Regions from separate parts of the Cytobacillus sp. Hz8 genome, predicted to be linked through region 4. Evidence: a T-box and tRNA genes for the amino acid it is inferred to sense, from the RefSeq annotation. Region 4 holds a T-box; the other regions hold tRNA genes.
The links. The T-box of region 4 lies ahead of ileS (isoleucine--tRNA ligase). A T-box ahead of a tRNA ligase gene usually reads a tRNA of that ligase, here a tRNA-Ile.
Positions count from the first base shown of each region.

Region 1: it has a tRNA-Ile gene. The T-box ahead of ileS (isoleucine--tRNA ligase) is inferred to sense a tRNA for this amino acid. The anticodon was not compared.
Region 2: it has a tRNA-Ile gene. The T-box ahead of ileS (isoleucine--tRNA ligase) is inferred to sense a tRNA for this amino acid. The anticodon was not compared.
Region 3: it has a tRNA-Ile gene. The T-box ahead of ileS (isoleucine--tRNA ligase) is inferred to sense a tRNA for this amino acid. The anticodon was not compared.

Region 1 covers NZ_JBHKFI010000009.1:182-5,498, reverse strand. The annotation lists gene menD (2-succinyl-5-enolpyruvyl-6-hydroxy-3-cyclohexene-1-carboxylic-acid synthase) at 1-522, opposite strand, end outside; gene ACE38V_RS12320 (isochorismate synthase) at 519-1,922, opposite strand; gene ACE38V_RS12315 (1,4-dihydroxy-2-naphthoate polyprenyltransferase) at 2,315-3,244, shown strand; tRNA gene ACE38V_RS12310 (tRNA-Glu) at 3,506-3,577, opposite strand; tRNA gene ACE38V_RS12305 (tRNA-Ser) at 3,591-3,681, opposite strand; tRNA gene ACE38V_RS12300 (tRNA-Asn) at 3,685-3,759, opposite strand; tRNA gene ACE38V_RS12295 (tRNA-Ile) at 3,916-3,992, opposite strand; tRNA gene ACE38V_RS12290 (tRNA-Gly) at 3,998-4,071, opposite strand; tRNA gene ACE38V_RS12285 (tRNA-Phe) at 4,088-4,160, opposite strand; tRNA gene ACE38V_RS12280 (tRNA-Asp) at 4,333-4,409, opposite strand; tRNA gene ACE38V_RS12275 (tRNA-Met) at 4,417-4,490, opposite strand; tRNA gene ACE38V_RS12270 (tRNA-Ser) at 4,657-4,749, opposite strand; tRNA gene ACE38V_RS12265 (tRNA-Ile) at 4,764-4,840, opposite strand; tRNA gene ACE38V_RS12260 (tRNA-Met) at 4,878-4,954, opposite strand; tRNA gene ACE38V_RS12255 (tRNA-Ala) at 4,978-5,053, opposite strand; tRNA gene ACE38V_RS12250 (tRNA-Pro) at 5,069-5,145, opposite strand; tRNA gene ACE38V_RS12245 (tRNA-Arg) at 5,153-5,226, opposite strand; tRNA gene ACE38V_RS12240 (tRNA-Leu) at 5,243-5,317, opposite strand, start outside.
Region 2 covers NZ_JBHKFI010000001.1:210-5,526, reverse strand. The annotation lists gene ACE38V_RS00105 (cation diffusion facilitator family transporter) at 240-1,151, opposite strand; gene ACE38V_RS00100 (cyclic di-GMP-binding domain-containing protein, MshE-related) at 1,413-2,342, opposite strand; gene ACE38V_RS00095 (response regulator) at 2,335-2,727, opposite strand; tRNA gene ACE38V_RS00090 (tRNA-Asn) at 3,224-3,298, opposite strand; tRNA gene ACE38V_RS00085 (tRNA-Ile) at 3,520-3,593, opposite strand; tRNA gene ACE38V_RS00080 (tRNA-Gly) at 3,602-3,672, opposite strand; tRNA gene ACE38V_RS00075 (tRNA-His) at 3,716-3,791, opposite strand; tRNA gene ACE38V_RS00070 (tRNA-Tyr) at 3,828-3,911, opposite strand; tRNA gene ACE38V_RS00065 (tRNA-Phe) at 3,924-3,996, opposite strand; tRNA gene ACE38V_RS00060 (tRNA-Ser) at 4,168-4,260, opposite strand; tRNA gene ACE38V_RS00055 (tRNA-Met) at 4,279-4,352, opposite strand; tRNA gene ACE38V_RS00050 (tRNA-Ala) at 4,373-4,448, opposite strand; tRNA gene ACE38V_RS00045 (tRNA-Arg) at 4,484-4,560, opposite strand; tRNA gene ACE38V_RS00040 (tRNA-Gly) at 4,591-4,665, opposite strand; tRNA gene ACE38V_RS00035 (tRNA-Leu) at 4,674-4,758, opposite strand; tRNA gene ACE38V_RS00030 (tRNA-Lys) at 4,776-4,851, opposite strand; tRNA gene ACE38V_RS00025 (tRNA-Thr) at 4,870-4,945, opposite strand; tRNA gene ACE38V_RS00020 (tRNA-Val) at 4,979-5,054, opposite strand; tRNA gene ACE38V_RS00015 (tRNA-Glu) at 5,123-5,197, opposite strand; rRNA gene rrf (5S ribosomal RNA) at 5,205-5,317, opposite strand, start outside.
Region 3 covers NZ_JBHKFI010000023.1:239-5,555, reverse strand. The annotation lists gene ACE38V_RS20285 (iron-containing alcohol dehydrogenase) at 1-589, opposite strand, end outside; gene ACE38V_RS20280 (DeoR/GlpR family DNA-binding transcription regulator) at 882-1,637, shown strand; tRNA gene ACE38V_RS20275 (tRNA-Arg) at 2,210-2,283, opposite strand; tRNA gene ACE38V_RS20270 (tRNA-Asn) at 2,342-2,416, opposite strand; tRNA gene ACE38V_RS20265 (tRNA-Ile) at 2,574-2,650, opposite strand; tRNA gene ACE38V_RS20260 (tRNA-Gly) at 2,656-2,729, opposite strand; tRNA gene ACE38V_RS20255 (tRNA-Cys) at 2,743-2,816, opposite strand; tRNA gene ACE38V_RS20250 (tRNA-Gln) at 2,829-2,903, opposite strand; tRNA gene ACE38V_RS20245 (tRNA-His) at 3,388-3,463, opposite strand; tRNA gene ACE38V_RS20240 (tRNA-Trp) at 3,478-3,551, opposite strand; tRNA gene ACE38V_RS20235 (tRNA-Tyr) at 3,565-3,648, opposite strand; tRNA gene ACE38V_RS20230 (tRNA-Phe) at 3,662-3,734, opposite strand; tRNA gene ACE38V_RS20225 (tRNA-Asp) at 4,051-4,127, opposite strand; tRNA gene ACE38V_RS20220 (tRNA-Met) at 4,135-4,208, opposite strand; tRNA gene ACE38V_RS20215 (tRNA-Ser) at 4,387-4,479, opposite strand; tRNA gene ACE38V_RS20210 (tRNA-Met) at 4,497-4,573, opposite strand; tRNA gene ACE38V_RS20205 (tRNA-Pro) at 4,599-4,672, opposite strand; tRNA gene ACE38V_RS20200 (tRNA-Arg) at 4,680-4,753, opposite strand; tRNA gene ACE38V_RS20195 (tRNA-Leu) at 4,770-4,858, opposite strand; tRNA gene ACE38V_RS20190 (tRNA-Gly) at 4,865-4,939, opposite strand; tRNA gene ACE38V_RS20185 (tRNA-Lys) at 4,945-5,020, opposite strand; tRNA gene ACE38V_RS20180 (tRNA-Thr) at 5,190-5,265, opposite strand.
Region 4 covers NZ_JBHKFI010000004.1:44,928-50,244, reverse strand. The annotation lists gene ileS (isoleucine--tRNA ligase) at 1-1,438, opposite strand, end outside; T-box leader at 1,715-1,960, opposite strand; gene ACE38V_RS07015 (DivIVA domain-containing protein) at 2,009-2,524, opposite strand; gene ACE38V_RS07010 (YlmH family RNA-binding protein) at 2,610-3,383, opposite strand; gene ACE38V_RS07005 (YggT family protein) at 3,475-3,738, opposite strand; gene ACE38V_RS07000 (cell division protein SepF) at 3,745-4,182, opposite strand; gene ACE38V_RS06995 (YggS family pyridoxal phosphate-dependent enzyme) at 4,249-4,920, opposite strand; gene pgeF (peptidoglycan editing factor PgeF) at 4,928-5,317, opposite strand, start outside.

The DNA.
Region 1 (5,317 bases), on a different contig from region 4:
TAATGGAAAATTCAAATGAACCGGACCGGCTGGTGCACGTAAAGCCGTAGCAGCTGCCCGAGCACATGAGATCCTCGCATATCGAATCATTTCAGTTGTGTTTTCAGGTGGAGCCATCTCCACAAACCATTTTACATGTTTGCCATATAGATCGATTTGATCAATGGCCTGCGGTGCGCCTACATCTCTTAGTTCATGAGGGCGATCTGCTGTTAAAACAATCAATGGCACCCGTGAATAATGGGCTTCAACTATAGCCGGATAATAATTAGCTGTTGCCGTACCTGAAGTACAGAGAATTGCGACCGGCTTATAAGTGGCCTTTGCCATTCCTAGTGCAAAAAAGGCAGCTGAGCGTTCATCCACATGAATGTGAACTTTAAGATCCTTATGTTCAGCCATAACCATAGCAATAGGAGTGGAACGTGAGCCTGGGCTCACCACCACATCCTTTACCCCACAATTCACTAACTCCGCTACAAAGGCGGAAATATATGATGTTAAAGCTTCTTGATGATTCATAAATTTACTCCTCCAAGAGCTGAGAGCATCGGCTTAAATTTAATATTTGTCTCTAAATATTCGCTCTCAGCGTTTGAATCTTTCACAATGCCACATCCCGCAAATAGAGAAGCCTCATTTCCCTGAATTAAAGCAGAACGAATCGCAACGGCAAACTCACCATTTTCCTTATAATCCATCCACCCAATGGGTCCAGCATAGAAGCCCCGATCTAATTCTTCGATTTCTCTAATCATTTTGACTGCCTCTTGTTTAGGCAATCCTCCTAATGCAGGTGTAGGATGTAATTTCTCTACCAATTTTAAAATGGAAGTATTTTTATCAGATATTCCTCGAACAGGTGTATACAAATGTTGAATATCCCGAATGGTAAGTAATTTTGGGTGATTAGGGATTTCAACTGTTTCACAAACCGATTCCATGGCATCTCGAATCATTTCAACTACATATTGATGTTCCTTCAAATTCTTCGAATCATTTAAAAGTGCTTGTCCAAGCTCTTCATCTTCAGCTTGACTCTTTCCTCTGCCAATTGAACCTGCCAAGCATGTTGACAGAAAAGTTGAACCAGTCTTTTTAATCAATCTTTCAGGGGAAGCACCAATAAAACAATCCCCACCTGTTTCAAAGGCAAAAATAAAGCTATCTCTTTGCTCACCTAAAAGATGCTCTAACACCATTTCAATTGATACATCTTTATCAAAATAAAGCCTTAGCTCTCTTGCTAAAACCGTTTTTTTCAAAGTTCCCTCATTTAACCGTTGAACAAGATTTGTAACTGCCTGCTTCCATTCCGCTGGATTAATTTCTTTTTTTTCAACAATCCTTGCATTTTCTACCGTTGAATTTTGGGAAATGAAATGGATTAGTGCTTGTCTTTCAATCATAGTTTTTTCATATAACTGAAAATCATCATGCTGAGTACATAATATATTTGTTGTAAGATACCCTTGCCCATCCACGATTGTTAATAAATATTTAGGAATATGAAATTGGGTATCATCAAACTTAGACCATAATTCTGTCTTCTTCTTCAAAGGATCAAAAGAAAAACCACCAAACATGATAGGTCCGACACTATTCACGCTATATTCATTGTAAATAAGTGCTTGTTCTATTAAGCGCTTCCGTTCTCTCTCAACATGAAAAAAGCGGTCAGTACCCTGATCCGATTGTATTTTCTTACATATTCCAATTCCAACTAAATACGTTTGGCTCTCCGTATCTTTCCAAAAAAAGCGTTCTCCTAAATTCATTTTATTTCCTGATGTAAAAAACTTTAGAGGATTAATCAAATCAATCTTCTGTACTTCACTAACTAAAACAGATTTAAGAGAACTAGCTCTTTTGATGGCTTCTTGGATCCCTTCCTTTAAATCCGTATCATGCATGGTAACCAAAAAAATCCCTCCAAATAACAGTATCTCAACTGTTATCGTACCTTTTAGACTTATTTTAATTTACACCTCAATACAAGGCTATGTCAATCTTCACAACTAGTTCAACCCTAGTTTTTTCATTATTATATATCATTCCATTTTTGCCTATTCTTTTATCGGCGAAACAAATAATAAGATAATAATGATGTAAAGTTTATTCTTTCACATATTTTATAATAAAAAATCGTACAGACATTGAGGTTCAAAAATTGTCATTGACACCTCTTATTATATTACCTAAACTTAAAATTGTAACCAAATAGTCAAAAATATATTTCTATATCATTTTGATTATTTCGCTATTATATAATAAATTTTTTTGATTTGAATACAAATCTAAAGGGGAGAGTTATATGCAAATACAAGTGCAGACAAGTTCTTCACCTGTAGTAAGCAAAGGCTGGAAAGTATGGTGGAAAATGACCCGACCACATACATTAACAGCTGCATTTGTGCCTGTACTACTTGGAACTGCATTAGCACTTTATTATACGAAGATAAATATTGGCTTATTTCTTGCCATGTTATTCGCGAGCTTACTCATTCAAATTGCCACCAATTTATTCAACGAATATTACGACTTTGTTAGAGGACTAGATCATGAAGAATCTGTTGGAATTGGTGGAACCATCGTCCGTGACGGGTTTAAGCCGAAAACGGTCATGATAATTGCACTAGGTCTGTATGGAATATCCATCTTAATTGGAGTTTTTATTTGTATGAACTCCAGCTGGTGGTTAGCCTTAGTTGGTCTTATTGCCATGGCCATTGGCTATCTATATACCGGAGGTCCAATGCCCATTGCTTATACTCCTTTTGGAGAACTGATGGCAGGATTTTTTATGGGAATGCTCATTATTTTGATTTCTTTCTTTATCCAAACCGGAAATGTCACTACTTTTAGTATCCTCATTTCTGTCCCGATTTTCATTCTTGTCGGCGCGATTCTACTTGCTAACAATATTCGAGATTTAGATGGAGATAAAGAATTTGGACGAAAAACCGTGGCAATCCTATTAGGAAGAAAAAAAGCCATTTATTTATTAGCTGGAATGTTTGGTATATCCTATTTATTCGTTTTAACTTTAATCTTATTAGGCGTTGCTTCACCTTGGCTTCTTATTGTCATACTAAGCGTTCCTAAGGCTGTTAAAGCAATTAAAGGATTTATAGGAAAAACCATGCCAATTCAAATGATTCCTGCCATGAAAGCCACAGCACAAACCAATACATTCTTTGGTTTACTTCTATCCGTTGGATTATTAATCGGCACATTTATTTGAATTAAAAACGAGGGTAACGATTATGTTATCCTCGTTTTTACTGCTATCTGATTGAGGATTATTGTTTACCTGTAATATGGCTTTATTTCCTTGTTCTTAAATCATTTCCATGGATAAAGGAGTACTTTTCACCTTTATCCATGGAAAGTTTCTTAATAATGATCAGCACTTCATGAATTAGAGTATACCTTGTAAAATGATTTTCTCAATCTATAAAAAATACAAAAAAACTGCTGAAATAAATTCAACAGTTTTTTTGTATGACCCGTATGGGAATCGAACCCATGTTACCGCCGTGAAAGGGCGGTGTCTTAACCGCTTGACCAACGGGCCGATAAAATTCATATGGCGGAGAAGGAGGGATTTGAACCCTCGCGCCGGTCACCCGACCTACACCCTTAGCAGGGGCGCCTCTTCAGCCTCTTGAGTACTTCCCCATATGGCTCCGCAGGTAGGATTCGAACCTACGACCGTTCGGTTAACAGCCGAATGCTCTACCACTGAGCTACTGCGGAATAACTAGTACACGTTCCTAAGCCTTGATTAACTTTGCCGAATGTCCTCATCTCAGAAAGCCTATCCAAGGAGCGGCTCGATGAGTACAACTCGAAGCATATTCATTGAAGAATCGCTCGTTGCTCTACCACTGAGCTACTGCAGAATAATATATATGGTGGGCCTAAATGGACTCGAACCATCGACCTCACGCTTATCAGGCGTGCGCTCTAACCAGCTGAGCTATAGGCCCCTAAATGGAGCGGGTGATGAGAATCGAACTCACGACAACAGCTTGGAAGGCTGTGGTTTTACCACTAAACTACACCCGCTTATTTATATTAAAGATGGCTCAGGACGGAATCGAACCGCCGACACAAGGATTTTCAGTCCTTTGCTCTACCGACTGAGCTACTGAGCCATATAAAATTATTCACCTACAGGTATTTCCTCTTTGTCCTTCGCCCAAAACTCAGGAAGTCCATTCAGGGAGCTGTTCGTTTTGTGCGCTGATGCTTTTGCTTCGTAGCTTATTCGGTCGTGCTCTACCGACTGAGCTACTGAGCCATATTCTTACCTATAGAAGATATAAATGGCGGTCCGGACGGGACTCGAACCCGCGACCTCCTGCGTGACAGGCAGGCATTCTAACCAGCTGAACTACCGGACCATTGCGATTGCGGAGGCAGGATTTGAACCTGCGACCTTCGGGTTATGAGCCCGACGAGCTACCAGACTGCTCCACCCCGCGATAATAGTATTAAATATTATTTTACTTATGCATAATGTTCCTGCAAGATATGACCGCCCTGATTTCAGTATGCTTATTCAAGATGCTACTCAATCAGTGCGCTGTTGTGGATTCGATGAGGATTATTCAACGTGCTCCACCCCGCGATAATAATACTTATGATAAGTGGCGGAGGAAGAGGGATTCGAACCCCCGCGCGGTTTAACCCGCCTGTCGGTTTTCAAGACCGATCCCTTCAGCCAGACTTGGGTATTCCTCCACTTATAATAAAATTGGTGGACCTTGTAGGACTCGAACCTACGACCGGACGGTTATGAGCCGTCTGCTCTAACCAGCTGAGCTAAAGGTCCAGATTGCTTGATATCTGTTTAAATTATATAAAATATTTGGTAGCGGCGGAGGGGATCGAACCCACGACCTCACGGGTATGAACCGTACGCTCTAGCCAGCTGAGCTACGCCGCTAAATATAATTATTCTGAATTGAATGGTGGAGACTAGCGGGATCGAACCGCTGACCTCCTGCGTGCAAAGCAGGCGCTCTCCCAGCTGAGCTAAGCCCCCATACGAGAAGAAAAATGGTCGGGAAGACAGGATTCGAACCTGCGACCCCTTGGTCCCAAACCAAGTGCTCTACCAAGCTGAGCTACTTCCCGAAATAAACGCGCCCAGTAGGAGTCGAACCCGCAACCTTCTGATCCGTAGTCAGACGCTCTATCCAATTGAGCTATGGGCGCATTATCAATTTAAAAGTGGTGCCGAGGACCGGAATCGAACCGGTACGGTAGTCACCTACCGCAGGATTTTAAGTCCTGTGCGTCTGCCAGT
Region 2 (5,317 bases), on a different contig from region 4:
CCTAGTCAGGCGAAGCCACAGGATGTGGCGTCCCTTGAGCGTGATAAGTGAAATAAGATTTTTCTTTGGGCTTCAGCCCTTAGAAAAATCAATCAGGCTCTGCGTGGCTAACCATCAAGTGGGGGATGAATGGCAGACTAAAAGCGCGACGTCAACACATAAGTCTGCACACTTCACGTCCTGTGCGTCGAAAACCCCCACTGATGGAAGTTTCACTTTATAATTAAATCTATTTTAGTTTAAATTGAACCGATCGGAGCCTGTAAGCAATCATAAGTCCCCTTCTCAATTTGGATTGTGGTATGTTCAATTCCAAAACGATCATGTAGCTCCATACTTATTTTTTGAAGGAGAACATCATTATCAGTAATGTCTGAACGAATAAGATGGACCGTTAAAGCCGGCTCCGTCGTACTCATTCCCCAAACATGTAAATCATGAACGTCTACCACAGTAGGGATATCTTTCAGGTACTGCTGAATTTGATTAACATCAATACCATTTGGAACAGCGTCTAAAGATAAATTAATGGATTCACGTAATAATCCCCACGTTCCAATAAATATCACAATCACAATGACTAAGCTCATTAAAGGATCCATCCAATTCCACCCTGTCCAGAGTACAATAAAACCTGAAATCACAACTCCCAATGAAACGACTGCGTCGGCAACCATATGTAAAAAGGCGCCTCGAATATTTAGATCATCTTTACTCCCTTTCATAAATAACAAAGCGGTAATCGAATTAATGACGATACCAACCAAAGCTACGGATATAATGATTCCTCCTTCAACCGGAGAAGGAGATGAAAACCTTTGAATGGCTTCCCAAGCTATTGCCCCAATAGCTACTAGTAGAAAAACAGCATTAAATAATGCGGCTAGGATAGAACTCTTCTTAAATCCATATGTCCGCTTTGAAGTGGGAGCTTTCTTTCCTAACCATACAGCAATCCATGCAATTAATAATCCTAATACATCACTTAAATTATGACCAGCATCAGCCAGCAATGCTAAAGAATCTCCTACGATACCATAGACCACTTCAACAATAATAAATAAAATATTTAATATAATCCCAAATCCAAATGCAAACCCATAATTTACAGGACTATGATGATGATGTTCGTGATTATGATCATGACCCATCTTAATTCTCTCCTTTCCCTCTCATACTTTATCCTTTAAATCATCATTGTCTTTTATAACAGTTCTATATGAGTATATGTTCATATTCAAATTATGCTACAACGTCATGCAAAAATCAACAAAAAATCCCCAATTATTTTTACCGCTATTTTTCCCATTGAATGAGTACCTTTCATGTGATTTAAGAAAAAAAGAAAAGCGTTGCTGAAATAAATTCAACAACGCTTTTAAAACAACTCGATTTTCACATTTCCTATGGATTTAAGCGAAAGCTTGAGAATCATCTATTGAATGAATATGGATTTTCTCAAGATTTTGGGAAAGAAGCAAAGAAAAAGTTCCCTTTGTTGTTTGCACTTTTAGAATATAACTCGTTGCTTCACCTTGAATCTCTGAATGATGAGTCACCTGTTGCGGCTTCATTTCTAACTCACATCCTTGATTCGACATATTGACAAGGAAGATACCATTATGTAAATTCAAAAACTCACTGACGGATGCCTTTGCCAGCTCATCTATTTCAGTTAATTGTTCTTCTGCATATGCAGAAGCAATTTCAAGAAATACATCTTCATTAGCCGCTATTGCAGTATAAAGAGTCTTTTCTCCTACTATATCTTGATGAACAACCCAATCATAATTAAATGGTTGATCTAATCCATGCACTTCTAAGTAAACTTGATTATCTATAAAACGAATTATATTTTTAGCAAACAAGGAGATGTATTGAATAATATAGTCCTTATTTCCTAAATCCATTATATTAATAGAATTCTCAACCAGTGCTTCAATATCCCCACTTTTGATTGCTTCAAATTTATCATCTGTTAAACTGTGTTTGACTTTATAATCAGAAAGTGCACTCGAATATTGTTCAATAGTCATGAAACCTTGATCAACAAGTGCCTGAGCTAATAATAAATGATCCTGCTTTTGCGCAGATAGCATTTGATTTACTTGTTCATCCGTCAAATACCCCAATTCAACTGCGATCTCGCCAAAGCGTTTATCCATTTGTCTTTGCTTTTCATGAACCTCTTCAACCTGCGAGGCAGTCATATAACCTTCATCAACAGCCATGACACCAATTTTGACATGAGTGGTCCCTTGCTTCTCTAAAGCTTCTTTAAGCTGCTCGGCTGTTATTAATCCACTGTTTAATAGATAATGACCAAAATATTGACTAAACATGTGCAGTCTCCTCTCTTTCTTTTAATATCTTTTCAATGATGCTTGCAACAGCATCGAGAGAGACTGGCTTCTGTATAAAATCATATGCTCCAAGCTGTAAAGATCTCTTTAAGTGATCCTTTGTTCCGGCTGATGAGGCCATCACAACCTTGATATTTGAATCAAATTCCATAATTTCCTTCAAGGCTTCCATTCCATCCTTATCAGGCATAACAATATCCAAGAAAACAAGATCCGGACGATGTTCCTTAACTAATTCAATCACTACTTGACCATTAACTGCTTCTAAAATCTCTTTACACTTACATTTTTCTAAGAGGCCAATAAACTTTTTCCGAATTAGCATGGAATCATCACAGATAATCACTTTTAAATTATTCTCCATAGATGCTCAACTCCTAACAGATAATGAACTTTTCATACGCAATCTGGAACAATGACAACATCAAAGAATGAAATAATAAGGATTTTAGGTTGGAATTCCTTATTCATTAAATTTCGAGATTAGAGGGCCAAAATCCTTTTTATAATCGAAGAATATTCCTGCTTTTTGTCGATTTTTGGAGAATATTAAAGTCTTTTGGCCTAAAACATTCATTTGATCCTTTTCTATTTTTTGTATAATAATTCCTTTTCTAATTCATACTGTTAATGAGTTTGTTTTGGAGGAGATGAATAACAATGAAAATAATTGGATTATGCTATAAGTGTAATGGAGTAGGTTATATAAAAAAATATCTTATAATTAAAAAAACCTGTACTCATTGCTATGGCACAGGAAGAATTAGTCAAAGTATTCAAGAATATCGAGGAATTTAATTAAATCAAAAAAACAAGCTAATCAAAAATAACGAAAGCTTGGTTTTATCTTTTTAATAAAATGGCTCCGCAGGTAGGATTCGAACCTACGACCGTTCGGTTAACAGCCGAATGCTCTACCACTGAGCTACTGCGGAATAATAAGTTTTCGTTCCTAAAACTCGGAAAGCTTTGCCGAATGTCCTCATCTCAGGAAGCTTATCCAAGTAGCGGCTCGATGAGTACAACTCGAAGTATATTCATTGGAGAGATGCTCGTTGCTCTACCACTGAGCTACTGCGGAATACTCTTTCAAAATATCACAAAAAACAATTATACATAATCATTTTCTAAAAAGCAAAGTATTTCTAAAAGAAAATGGGCCTAAATGGACTTGAACCATCGACCTCACGCTTATCAGGCGTGCGCTCTAACCAGCTGAGCTATAGGCCCATATGGAAAGCGGGTGATGGGAATCGAACCCACGACAACAGCTTGGAAGGCTGTGGTTTTACCACTAAACTACACCCGCAGAACAGTGACAATTCTATTAGGATTTTCGCTCTTAAATATAATGGGGCGATCGATGGGAATCGAACCCACGAGTGTCGGAGCCACAATCCGATGCGTTAACCACTTCGCCACGACCGCCATTATTTTCCAACTCTCATAGTCAGAAGCAAATAGTGGTGGAGGGGGACGGATTCGAACCGCCGAACCCAAGGGAGCGGATTTACAGTCCGCCGCGTTTAGCCACTTCGCTACCCCTCCAAATAAAAAAGATGGCTCAGGACGGAATCGAACCGCCGACACAAGGATTTTCAGTCCTTTGCTCTACCGACTGAGCTACTGAGCCATATAAAAATATTCACCTACAGTTAATTCCACTTCGTCCTTCACCCAAAACTCAGGAAGTTTATTCAAGAAGCCTTTCGTTTTGTGTGCTGATGCCTTTGCTTCGCAGCTTACTCGGTCGTGCTCTACCGACTGGAGCTACTGAGCCATTAAGCATTGTTAAATTATATGATGGCGGAGGAAGAGGGATTCGAACCCCCGCGCGGTTTAACCCGCCTGTCGGTTTTCAAGACCGATCCCTTCAGCCAGACTTGGGTATTCCTCCAAATATATATAATAATAGTAGCGGCAGAGGGGATCGAACCCCCGACCTCACGGGTATGAACCGTACGCTCTAGCCAGCTGAGCTACGCCGCCATATTTATTAATATAATGAATGGTGGAGACTAGCGGGATCGAACCGCTGACCTCCTGCGTGCAAAGCAGGCGCTCTCCCAGCTGAGCTAAGCCCCCAATAATAAAGATTTTCTAAAAAAATATTTTTTTAATGGCGCGCCCAGTAGGAGTCGAACCCGCAACCTTCTGATCCGTAGTCAGACGCTCTATCCAATTGAGCTATGGGCGCAAATTTTAGTTAAATTAATCATTTAAAAACTGGAGCGGAAGACGGGGTTCGAACCCGCGACCCCCACCTTGGCAAGGTGATGTTCTACCACTGAACTACTTCCGCGCGCTTAATGGTGCGGGTGAAGGGAGTCGAACCCCCACGCCTTGCGGCGCCAGATCCTAAGTCTGGTGCGTCTGCCAATTCCGCCACACCCGCGTATTTGAAATGTATAATGGTGAGCCATGAAGGACTCGAACCTTCGACCCTCTGATTAAAAGTCAGATGCTCTACCTACTGAGCTAATGGCTCTTAAAAAATAATTTGATATGGTGCCGGCGAGAGGACTTGAACCCCCAACCTACTGATTACGATTCAGTTGCTCTACCAGTTGAGCTACACCGGCATCTGAATACAAAAACATTAACAATATTTTATATGGTGGAGGATGACGGGCTCGAACCGCCGACCCTCTGCTTGTAAGGCAGATGCTCTCCCAGCTGAGCTAATCCTCCAACGCACAGGACGTGCTAGTGCATGCGTTGCGACAGGACGTCGCGCTTTTAGCATGCCTTCCTTTAAATGGTGACCCCTACGGGATTCGAACCCGTGTTACCGCCGTGAAAGGGCGGTGTCTTAACCGCTTGACCAAGGGGCCAATTTTAGCCTGGCGGGCGTCCTACTCTCACAGGGGGAGAGCCCCCAACTACCATCGGCGCTGAGAAGCTTAACTTCCGTGTTCGGTATGGGAACGGGTGTGACCTTCTCGCTATCGCCA
Region 3 (5,317 bases), on a different contig from region 4:
TCAACGCGTCCATTCCTGTTGCGGCTGTTAAATCAGCTGGTTTGCCTATCATTAATTCCGGATCATTTACAGAAATTGTTACTAAGCTGTTTTTATCAACCATCACCATTTTGACACTGCGCTCTTCATCCGTAATAACATAATTGATGGTAAATTCGCTGGATGTTCCTGCTGTTGTATTGATTGCTACAATCGGTACAGATTTATTCTTGGTTTTATTGACCCCTTCATAATCTCGAATATCTCCACCGTTTGTAATGTAAAGACCAATGGCTTTGGCTGTGTCCTGTGGGGAGCCTCCACCAATCGATACTAATAATTCACATTGATTTTCCTTATAGATATCAACACCAGTATAGACTGTGCTTGTTGATGGATTTGGTTTCACATCATCATACACCACATAGTCAATCTCGGCTTCCTTTAAAACCGAAATAACTCTATCCGCAATTCCACTTTTCATCAAAAATTTATCTGTTACCACTAATGCCTTTTTCTTGCCAATATCTTTGATAAACGGTCCAACTTCAGCTAAACATCCTCTTCCCATAAGGTTTGTGCTTGGTACAAATAGAACATGTCCACTCATTAAGATCAGCCTCCAAATCATATTGTTTTGATTATTTATTGCTCAATGATTCACAAATAATGATAAAAAAAAGGAAAAAACATCTTTTTTATTGCCTAACTAAATAATAAATTTTGATTATTTGAAAGTCAACAAAAACATACATGATTTTCTTTGTTCATGTTGTATTTTCACCATATCTTCTCATTTTCTTGTTGTTTTTATTTGTTTTTCCAAGTACACTAGTACAAAAACCACATTTTTTGCTATAATAATGATATAGTACTCAACTCATCTGAGGGGGAATTCTACCGTGTTACCTATTGAAAGACGGCAAAGAGTCATAGAGATTATTCAAATAGATAAAAGAGTGTTGGTTTCCGATTTAAGCAAGCGCTTTAATGTAACAGAGGAAACCATTAGAAGAGATTTAGAAAAACTTGAAAAAGAAGGACTCGTTACTCGAACTTATGGAGGAGCGATCATTAATCAACACACCAATGAGGACCTTCCCTTTGTTGCAAGAAGTGACCAAAATTTACAAACAAAGCAGGAAATTGCCCAAAAAGCACTCAATTATATTAGCGATCATGACTCCCTATTTGTTGATTCGAGTTCCACTTGCTACGAATTAGTCAAATTGCTAACCGAAAAACAAAACATCACAATCATAACGAATTCAGTCAAGATATTAAATGAAATAAACAGCGATAAGCTGCGCATCATTTCAACTGGTGGAATACTGCGGCCACATTCCTTTTCCCTTGTCGGCTCCATTCCCCAAGAAACCGTACATAAATACAATACCGACTTAGCTATCATCAGCTGCAAAGGTATTGATAAAGAAAAAGACATAACTGACTCAAACGAACCTGACTCAGAGCTAAAAAAAGCCATGATCTATCAAGCCGGAAAAACCATGCTGCTATTAGACCACACCAAATTTGACAACATCGCCTTTGTCAGCTTTATGTCATTTAAGGAAATCGATTACCTCGTCACGGATCAAAAACCTACTGATGAGTGGATTAAGTATTTACATGATCAAAATGTAACGGTGATTTATTGAGTTAACTGATTTTTGCGGCGAGTGTTGAATGTAGAGGAGATCGATTTTTGAGAATAGTGGAGGGTGCTCACGAATATTTTTTCAAAATCGCGAATATAAAAGACAGTCGCGAATAAATTGGTCATTTTCGCGAATAAATTTAAAAAGTCGCGAATAAACCTTGGATTTTCGCGAATAAATTTGGGAAGTCGCGAATAATCAAGATCACGCCTCCTTTTGAATGATAATAATGCCACTTTTCCGCGGGCATTTCTAATTTTTTGTGCATATTTTAGTAGTTTCGCGAGCATTTTATAGAAAACGAGGGTACTTTTTTCAAAATCTCATATAAAAAGATGACCGCGAATAAACGGAGTACCAAACCTAACTTTATATTTTCTAAATCATAAAGTTTACTTGTTTATTCTTTTTAAAGATCTCCCGACCAAATAAAAAAAGAGAAGTTGGACAGCCAGTTTAGGCCATTCCACTTCTCCTTTTAGTATCACACTTTAGTTGTATAATTTAAAATCGGATCATCCAAATAAAAAGAGAATACCAAAAAGCTTTTTGCCTTGGGTACCCTCTTGTTACGCGCCTTAGAGGATTCGAACCTCTGACCGTACGCTTAGAAGGCGTATGCTCTATCCAGCTGAGCTAAAGGCGCATTAGATATGTATGGAGAATAACGGAATTTTTCCAAAACCATTACCCTAATATATAAATGGCTCCGCAGGTAGGATTCGAACCTACGACCGTTCGGTTAACAGCCGAATGCTCTACCACTGAGCTACTGCGGAATAATAAGTTTTCATTCCTAAATCTCAGAAAGCTTTGCCGAATGTCCTCATCTCAGAAAGCTTATCCAAGTAGTGGCTCGATGAGTACAACTCGAAGCATATTCATCGGAGAGATGCTCGTTGCTCTACCACTGAGCTACTGCGAAATAAAATAATATGGTGGGCCTAAATGGACTCGAACCATCGACCTCACGCTTATCAGGCGTGCGCTCTAACCAGCTGAGCTATAGGCCCCTAAATGGAGCGGGTGATGAGAATCGAACTCACGACAACAGCTTGGAAGGCTGTAGTTTTACCACTAAACTACACCCGCATTATGATAAAAATGGAGGCAGCAACCGGATTTGAACCGGTGGTGAAGGTTTTGCAGACCTCTGCCTTACCACTTGGCTATGCTGCCTTATTATAAAATTGGCTGGGCTAGCAGGATTCGAACCTACGCATGACGGAGTCAAAGTCCGTTGCCTTACCGCTTGGCTATAGCCCACTGAAGAATCTCCATGAAATTACTCCCTCGAGTAAGCATCATGAATATGCACCGCAGAAACATTTAATTGCAAATGAATATGCTGCATCGAATTACTTCTGTAGTTAAATGTTTCGACATTCCCTTAATACAACCACAAAATCCATTCAAGAATATTTCTTAAACAAAATCATATGCGTAAACAATACTTGCAACTGAATATACTACCTTGAACTACTCCTGTAGTTAAATATGTCGACACACCCTTATTTAAACCACAAAAAACATTCAAGAGTATTTCTTAAAAACAAAACTACCTGCGTAAAGAATCATTGCAAATGAAAAAGTTTCTTTGAATTACTTCTGTAATTAATGTTTCGACATTCCCCTAAACTGCATAAATAAACCAGAGGGACAAAACAACTTCTACAGAAAATTCCTCAACATTCCACATTCTATCACAAAAACACAATCATAAACAACCCAATGTCGTAATTTCTAAAAATGGGGCGATTGATGGGAATCGAACCCACGAGTGTCGGAACCACAATCCGATGCGTTAACCACTTCGCCACAACCGCCATCATTATTTAATTGGCAGGGGCAGTAGGAATCGAACCCACACTGGAGGTTTTGGAGACCTCTGTTCTACCGTTAAACTATGCCCCTATATGGACATTAATGGTGGAGGGGGACGGATTCGAACCGCCGAACCCATGGGAGCGGATTTACAGTCCGCCGCGTTTAGCCACTTCGCTACCCCTCCAAATGAAAAAAGATGGCTCAGGACGGAATCGAACCGCCGACACAAGGATTTTCAGTCCTTTGCTCTACCGACTGAGCTACTGAGCCATATAAATATATTCACCTACAGAGAATCTCACTTCGTCCTTCACACAAAACTCAGGAAGTCAATTCAAGTAGCCGTTCGTTTTGTGCGCTGAAGCTTTTGCTTCGCAGCTTATTCGGTCGTGCTCTACCGACTGAGCTACTGAGCCATATATATATTCACCTACAGAGAATTCTTCTTCGTCCTTCGCCCAAAACTCAGAAAGCCTATTCAAGATGTCTTTCGTTTTGTGCGCTGTTGTTTTTGCTTCGTAGCTTATTCGATCGTGCTCTACCGACTGAGCTACTAAGCCATATTCTTACCTATAGAAGATAAAAATGGCGGTCCGGACGGGACTCGAACCCGCGACCTCCTGCGTGACAGGCAGGCATTCTAACCAACTGAACTACCGGACCATTGCGATTGCGGAGGCAGGATTTGAACCTGCGACCTTCGGGTTATGAGCCCGACGAGCTACCAGACTGCTCCACCCCGCGATAATAATAATAATAATAATAATAATAATAATAATATATAAAGTTTAGTTAATGCATTTTGTTTGTGCATGACTGTCCCAATCTCAGAAAGCTTACTCAAGTTGTGGATCAATCGGTACAACTCGCAGATTGTTCATTGGAGTAACGCTCGTTGCTCCATCCGCGATGACATATAAAATGGAGGAGGAAGAGGGATTCGAACCCCCGCGCGGTTTAACCCGCCTGTCGGTTTTCAAGACCGATCCCTTCAGCCAGACTTGGGTATTCCTCCAAAAAACATATGAAAAATGGTAGCGGCAGAGGGGATCGAACCCCCGACCTCACGGGTATGAACCGTACGCTCTAGCCAGCTGAGCTACGCCGCCAAAACTTATAGTATGTCTCTACAAATCGGGAAGACAGGATTCGAACCTGCGACCCCTTGGTCCCAAACCAAGTGCTCTACCAAGCTGAGCTACTTCCCGAAATAAACGCGCCCAGTAGGAGTCGAACCCGCAACCTTCTGATCCGTAGTCAGACGCTCTATCCAATTGAGCTATGGGCGCATTATTAATTTAAAAGTGGTGCCGAGGACCGGAATCGAACCGGTACGGTAGTCACCTACCGCAGGATTTTAAGTCCTGTGCGTCTGCCAGTTCCGCCACCCCGGCATTACTTGGAGCGGAAGACGGGGTTCGAACCCGCGACCCTCACCTTGGCAAGGTGATGTTCTACCACTGAACTACTTCCGCAAATATGGTGAGCCATGAAGGACTCGAACCTTCGACCCTCTGATTAAAAGTCAGATGCTCTACCTACTGAGCTAATGGCTCTCAATTTTATTTTGCTTATTAATTTAGTTCTATTCTTAATCTATGGCATCTACGACGTCCGCATTTCAGATAGCTTATTCATGAAGCAGTTCATTGCGTACTCTGAGGCCTATACAAGAAGCTTATTCGGTCGTGCTCTACCGACTGAGCTAATGGCTCTCTATTTTAGTGGTGCCGGCCAGAGGACTTGAACCCCCAACCTACTGATTACAAGTCAGTTGCTCTACCAATTGAGCTAGGCCGGCATATATTTTCGTAAAAATAATTATTTTCAGCAACGCAATTTGTTATCGTCAT
Region 4 (5,317 bases):
ACTCAATCGTTTCATCTGAAATAATCGCATCGCCATTTTCTGCATAAAAGACAGGAATTGGAACACCCCATGCACGTTGACGGGAAATACACCAATCTCCACGATCACGAACCATGTTAAACAAACGGGTTTCTCCCCATGCCGGAACCCATTTGGTTTCTTTAACAGCTTGAAGTAACTCTTCACGGAAATCTTTAATGGAAGCAAACCATTGAGCTGTTGCCCGGAAAATAACGGGTTTCTTTGTTCTCCAATCATGTGGGTAGGAGTGTGTAATAAAGGAAAGCTTTAATAATGCCCCTACTTCTTCTAATTTTTCGGTAATTGGTTTATTGGCTTTATCATAGAATAGACCAGCAAAGCCAACAGCCTCTTCCGTCATCACTCCTTTATCATCGACCGGACATAACACATCTAAACCGTATTTTTGTCCGATAATAAAGTCGTCTTCACCATGGCCTGGTGCGGTATGAACACAACCTGTACCAGCATCAATGGTTACGTGTTCCCCTAACATGACTAGAGAATCCCGATCATATAAAGGATGTTTAGCAACAATATATTCAAGGTCTTTTCCTTTGACTGTTTGTACGACCTCTGGATTTTCCCAACCAATTTCTTTCGTTACAGATTCTAATAATTCTTGGGCAACCAAATATTTTTGTCCATTCACTAAAACCACTACATAGGTTAAATCTGGATGAACTGAAATCCCTAAGTTCGCCGGAATCGTCCATGGAGTTGTTGTCCAAATGACAATGTTTGTATCTGTATCAAGAACATTCTTTCCATCTTTAACTTGAAAGCTTACGTAGATAGAAGCAGACTTTTTATCTTTATATTCAATTTCGGCCTCAGCTAATGCTGATTCACTAGATGGAGACCAATATACAGGTTTTTTCCCTTTGTAAATATATCCTTTTTTCGCCATTTCTCCGAATACTTTAATTTGCTGCGCTTCATATTCGGGTTTCAAAGTGATATATGGATTATTCCAATCGGCGCGAACACCAAGTCGTTTAAATTGTTCCCGTTGATTGTTGATTTGTTCGTAAGCATACTCTTCACATAACTTGCGAAATTCGGCCACGGACATTTCCTTACGTTTTACGCCTTTGTTCGTCAAAGCCTGTTCAATTGGTAAACCATGAGTATCCCACCCAGGTACATAAGGTGCATGATATCCGCTCATAGACTTATATCGAACGATCATGTCCTTTAAAATTTTGTTTAGCGCATGGCCCATATGGATATCTCCATTTGCATATGGAGGTCCATCATGTAAAACAAACATCGGTCTCCCTTTAGTGTGCTCTTGAACTCGAGCATAAATATCCATTTCTTCCCATTTAGTTTGAATTTCTGGCTCGCGCTTTGGAAGATTTCCACGCATAGGAAATTCTGTTTTCGGCATTAATAACGTATCCTTGTACTCCATTTTAATCCTCCTATATTTCATAAAGTGAAACTTCCATCAGTGGGGGTTTTCCTTCATCCCCCACTGATGGTTAGTCACGCAAAGCCTGATTGATTTTTCTAAGGGCTGAAGCCCAAAGAAAAATCTTATTTCACTTATCGGACCTTTACGGACAGTTGATCTCCCACTTATCTTCTTCGTATTCTCAGAATCTTGAAGTGGGAGTCAAAATGTCCGTTAAGAGTGGGATAAATCACGAATGAATTACTTTGGAAAATAAAAAAACCTCCTCATCCCAAAAGGGACGAGAAGGTTATTTCCCGTGGTACCACCCTTATAGATGCATTTGAAAAATAAAAATACATCCACTCCGAATATTCGTAACGTGAATGAAACGCCCTCCACTATTAATCGATAATCGAAGTTCGTGTTGGGTACTCAAGGGTGATTTTCCAATTTTTCAAGTTTTCGGGCTTTCACCATCCCCGACTCGCTTTTACAACTTTTGCGAAAAAATTGTACTCTCCCCATCATCGTATACTCATGATTTAGCTTTTGTTAAGAAATTATATGCGATTTCTGGCTTATTCGTCAAGCCAAAGTATCTTCTTTATTCGTTGATTTTAATTCGGTCGCATCCAATTCATATTCAAGCAGATGGTCCCAATCATCATTATTTAATAAATCGAGCTGAGCTTCAATCAGCATTTTAAATCTCGTTCGGAATACCTTAGATTGCTTTTTTAATTCTTCAATTTCCAAAGCAATTTTTCTTGCTTTAGAAAGAGATTCATTAACGATGCGGTCAGCATTTTTCTCTGCCTCTTTTAATATAAGCTTTGCTTCCTTTTGAGCATTTCTTTTCACTTCTTCTGCTGCTTCTTGCGCGACAACAATCGATTTATTTAATGTTTCTTCGATATTATTAAAATGACCAAGGCGATCATTTAAATCCTTTAATTTCTCTTCCATTTCTTTCTTTTCACGAATAATTAATTCATAGTCCTTAATCACTTGGTCAAGAAATTCATTAACTTCATCTTCATCATATCCCCGAAAACCTTTACTGAATTCTTTATTATGAATATCTAATGGTGTTAATGGCATAAAGGCCACCTCCCTGAATGATATGCTCTTGTTTATGTATTTTTCTAATATTCGACAGTTTTCATAGAAATCCTGCAAATTTTGGCTAATTTTGTTTTCCTACATTCACTTTCCATTTATCTTTTTTGGTTTTTCCTTCTATCGATAGAATTTTCGACCTTCCAAGACCGCGAACTGAAAGAAGATCACTTTCTTGACATTCAAAGGAAGAGCTTTCTATTGTGGTCCAATTAACCTTGACTAACCCAGCAACAATCAGAGCCTGTGACTTTGCTCTTGAAATTTGATATACAGTGGAAAGGATTACATCTAGGCGCAATGATGTGGCGGTTACAGATACTTCCTTCCAATTCTCAAAGGTCACCAATGCTTGATCTAGTGATATCTCTTCAATTTGCACCTTTGCTCTTCCAATAGAGCTCAATTGTGTCAAAATATAGTGACCCACCTCGGATGTTGCAAAAAATTGAGCCCTCTCATGATGAACCAATATATCACCAAATTTCCCTCGCTTTAAACCTAATGACATCAAAGTCCCCAGTACCTGGGAATGCTCGATTTTCAAAAATTTACTTGGATAGTTGATTTCATATAAGCTAATTTTGAAGTCAGCAGGTTCAATCTGATCATATTGAGTATATAGTAAAGCTCTCTTTCTTTCCGTTCCTTCTGCGCCTCCAAAAATTTGACATTGAACTTCTGACCCCTGACCAATAATGAGTTTGACAATATGTTGTTGTCTTGGGTCAAGAAAATCCGTTAATTTGGGGGCAAAGGTGTTTTCAACATCATCCTTCCACTGGAGTACAGAATCAATAAAGTCACGTTCTTCAGGTCGAAAATGCTGATAAATATTCATTTATATTGCTCCCTTACCCATTTAGAAAAGAGACCATTCACTTTTATTAAATGAAGACGGTGAATGCTCTCCAAATAAATACTCTTTTTCTTTATAGAAACCAGTAATATAATTGTCTTAGACCACCGGATGCTAAGCGTAAAACTAAAAAGGCAACAATTGGAGAGAAATCAATCATTCCAAATGGAGGAATGATTCGTCGGAATGGTTCCAAATATGGCTCACATATTTTTTCAAAAAATCTCCCAATTGATGTATCTCTCGCTCCTGGAAACCAGCTCATCAAAATATAGATGATTAAAGCATAGGAGTAATACACGATTAATTTCGTTAAAATACTTAGAAGAATATACATGTAATGCTACCACCTCGTATTTTCAAAGTCATTTTCAGCCATTATCTGTGAAATATTCCCTGATACTTCGACATTGTCTGGAGTACATAAAAAGATATCTGTTCCCACTCTTTGGATATCCCCACTAATGGCATAAACCGTTCCACTTAAGAAGTCAACGATTCTTTTTCCTTGATCTCGTTCAATTCGTTGCAGATTCACTACAACAGCACGTCTGTTTTTCAATTGATCCGCAATATCCTGTGCTTCAGCATAAACGCGCGGTTCAATTAGAACCACCTTTGAAGATTTTTGCACACTTTGTAAACTGACCACATTTTGTTTTTGAACTTGCTGCTTATGAGGCTTGGCTGGCTCCATTTCCTCTTCGACCATGTCCTCTTCTTCATCAATATATTCATCATCTAAAAAGAAAAATGTTTTAAATTTTGATTTTAAACTCATTTTCTTACACCTCCTTAAATATATAACCCATAATCAGTGACTTTTATCGAATTTTTTGGTTTCATTTTATTCTCCAACTAATGCGGTTCCGATTCGAACCATCGTTGCCCCTTCTTCAATCGCTATAGCAAAATCATTGGACATACCCATGGATAATTCATGACAAGGAGCATAGTCAAGATTTCGTTTTTCAATTTGATCTCTTATTTCTCTCAAGGTATGAAAGCAATTTCTTACTATCGCTTCATCCGTTGTATTAGGTGCCATTGTCATTAGACCTACCACCTGAATCCGATCAAATCCTGCTAGTTCATCAATGAAATTAATAACTTCATCAGGTGAAAGCCCATGCTTCGATTCCTCTCCAGAAGTGTTGACTTGAACAAAGCATTTCATTTTTTTCGATGACCTTTTTTGGATTTCCTCAGCAAGTGTTAATCGATCCAAAGAGTGAATATAATCTACTTTATCAATAATAGTTTTTACCTTACGTGTTTGCAAGGATCCTATAAAGTGCCAAACCGGCTTGTCCAAAAGCACTTCTTGTTTCTCGAGTAATCCTTCTGGACGATTTTCCCCAAGATGCCTAATCCCTGCTTCTAAGGCTTCCAATGCTCTTTCTGTTGAAACATACTTGGTAACAGCAATAATTTTCACTTCAGAACGATTACGGCGGGCAACTTTACATGCTTTCTGGATTTCAGCCTCAATTCTTGTCAAATTATCTTGAACTTTCATTTTTTATTCAATAAGCCTCCTTAAAGCCAATAAACCCCATCATTCTCCCAGTTTGTCCTTTATCTCTCCGATGTGAAAAGAAATGATCAACATGGCAACTAGTGCAATAATTCGTTACTTGAATATGCTCATCAAGTATTCCACAATGCATCAGAATTTGTTTGTTTAATTTTCTTAAATCTAGATGATATTGGTTATCTTTTATTCGATTATATGGCTTTTTCCCGACATCTTCTAGTATATTTTGCACTAAAGTGATAACACGTTCATCTACAATATAACATGTTTCACAAATAGAAGGACCAATTACGACAAAAATTTCAGATGGGGGGATGTTATTTTCTTGAAAATGCTTGACCATTTCCCCTGCGATTCCTCCAACAGTTCCTTTCCAACC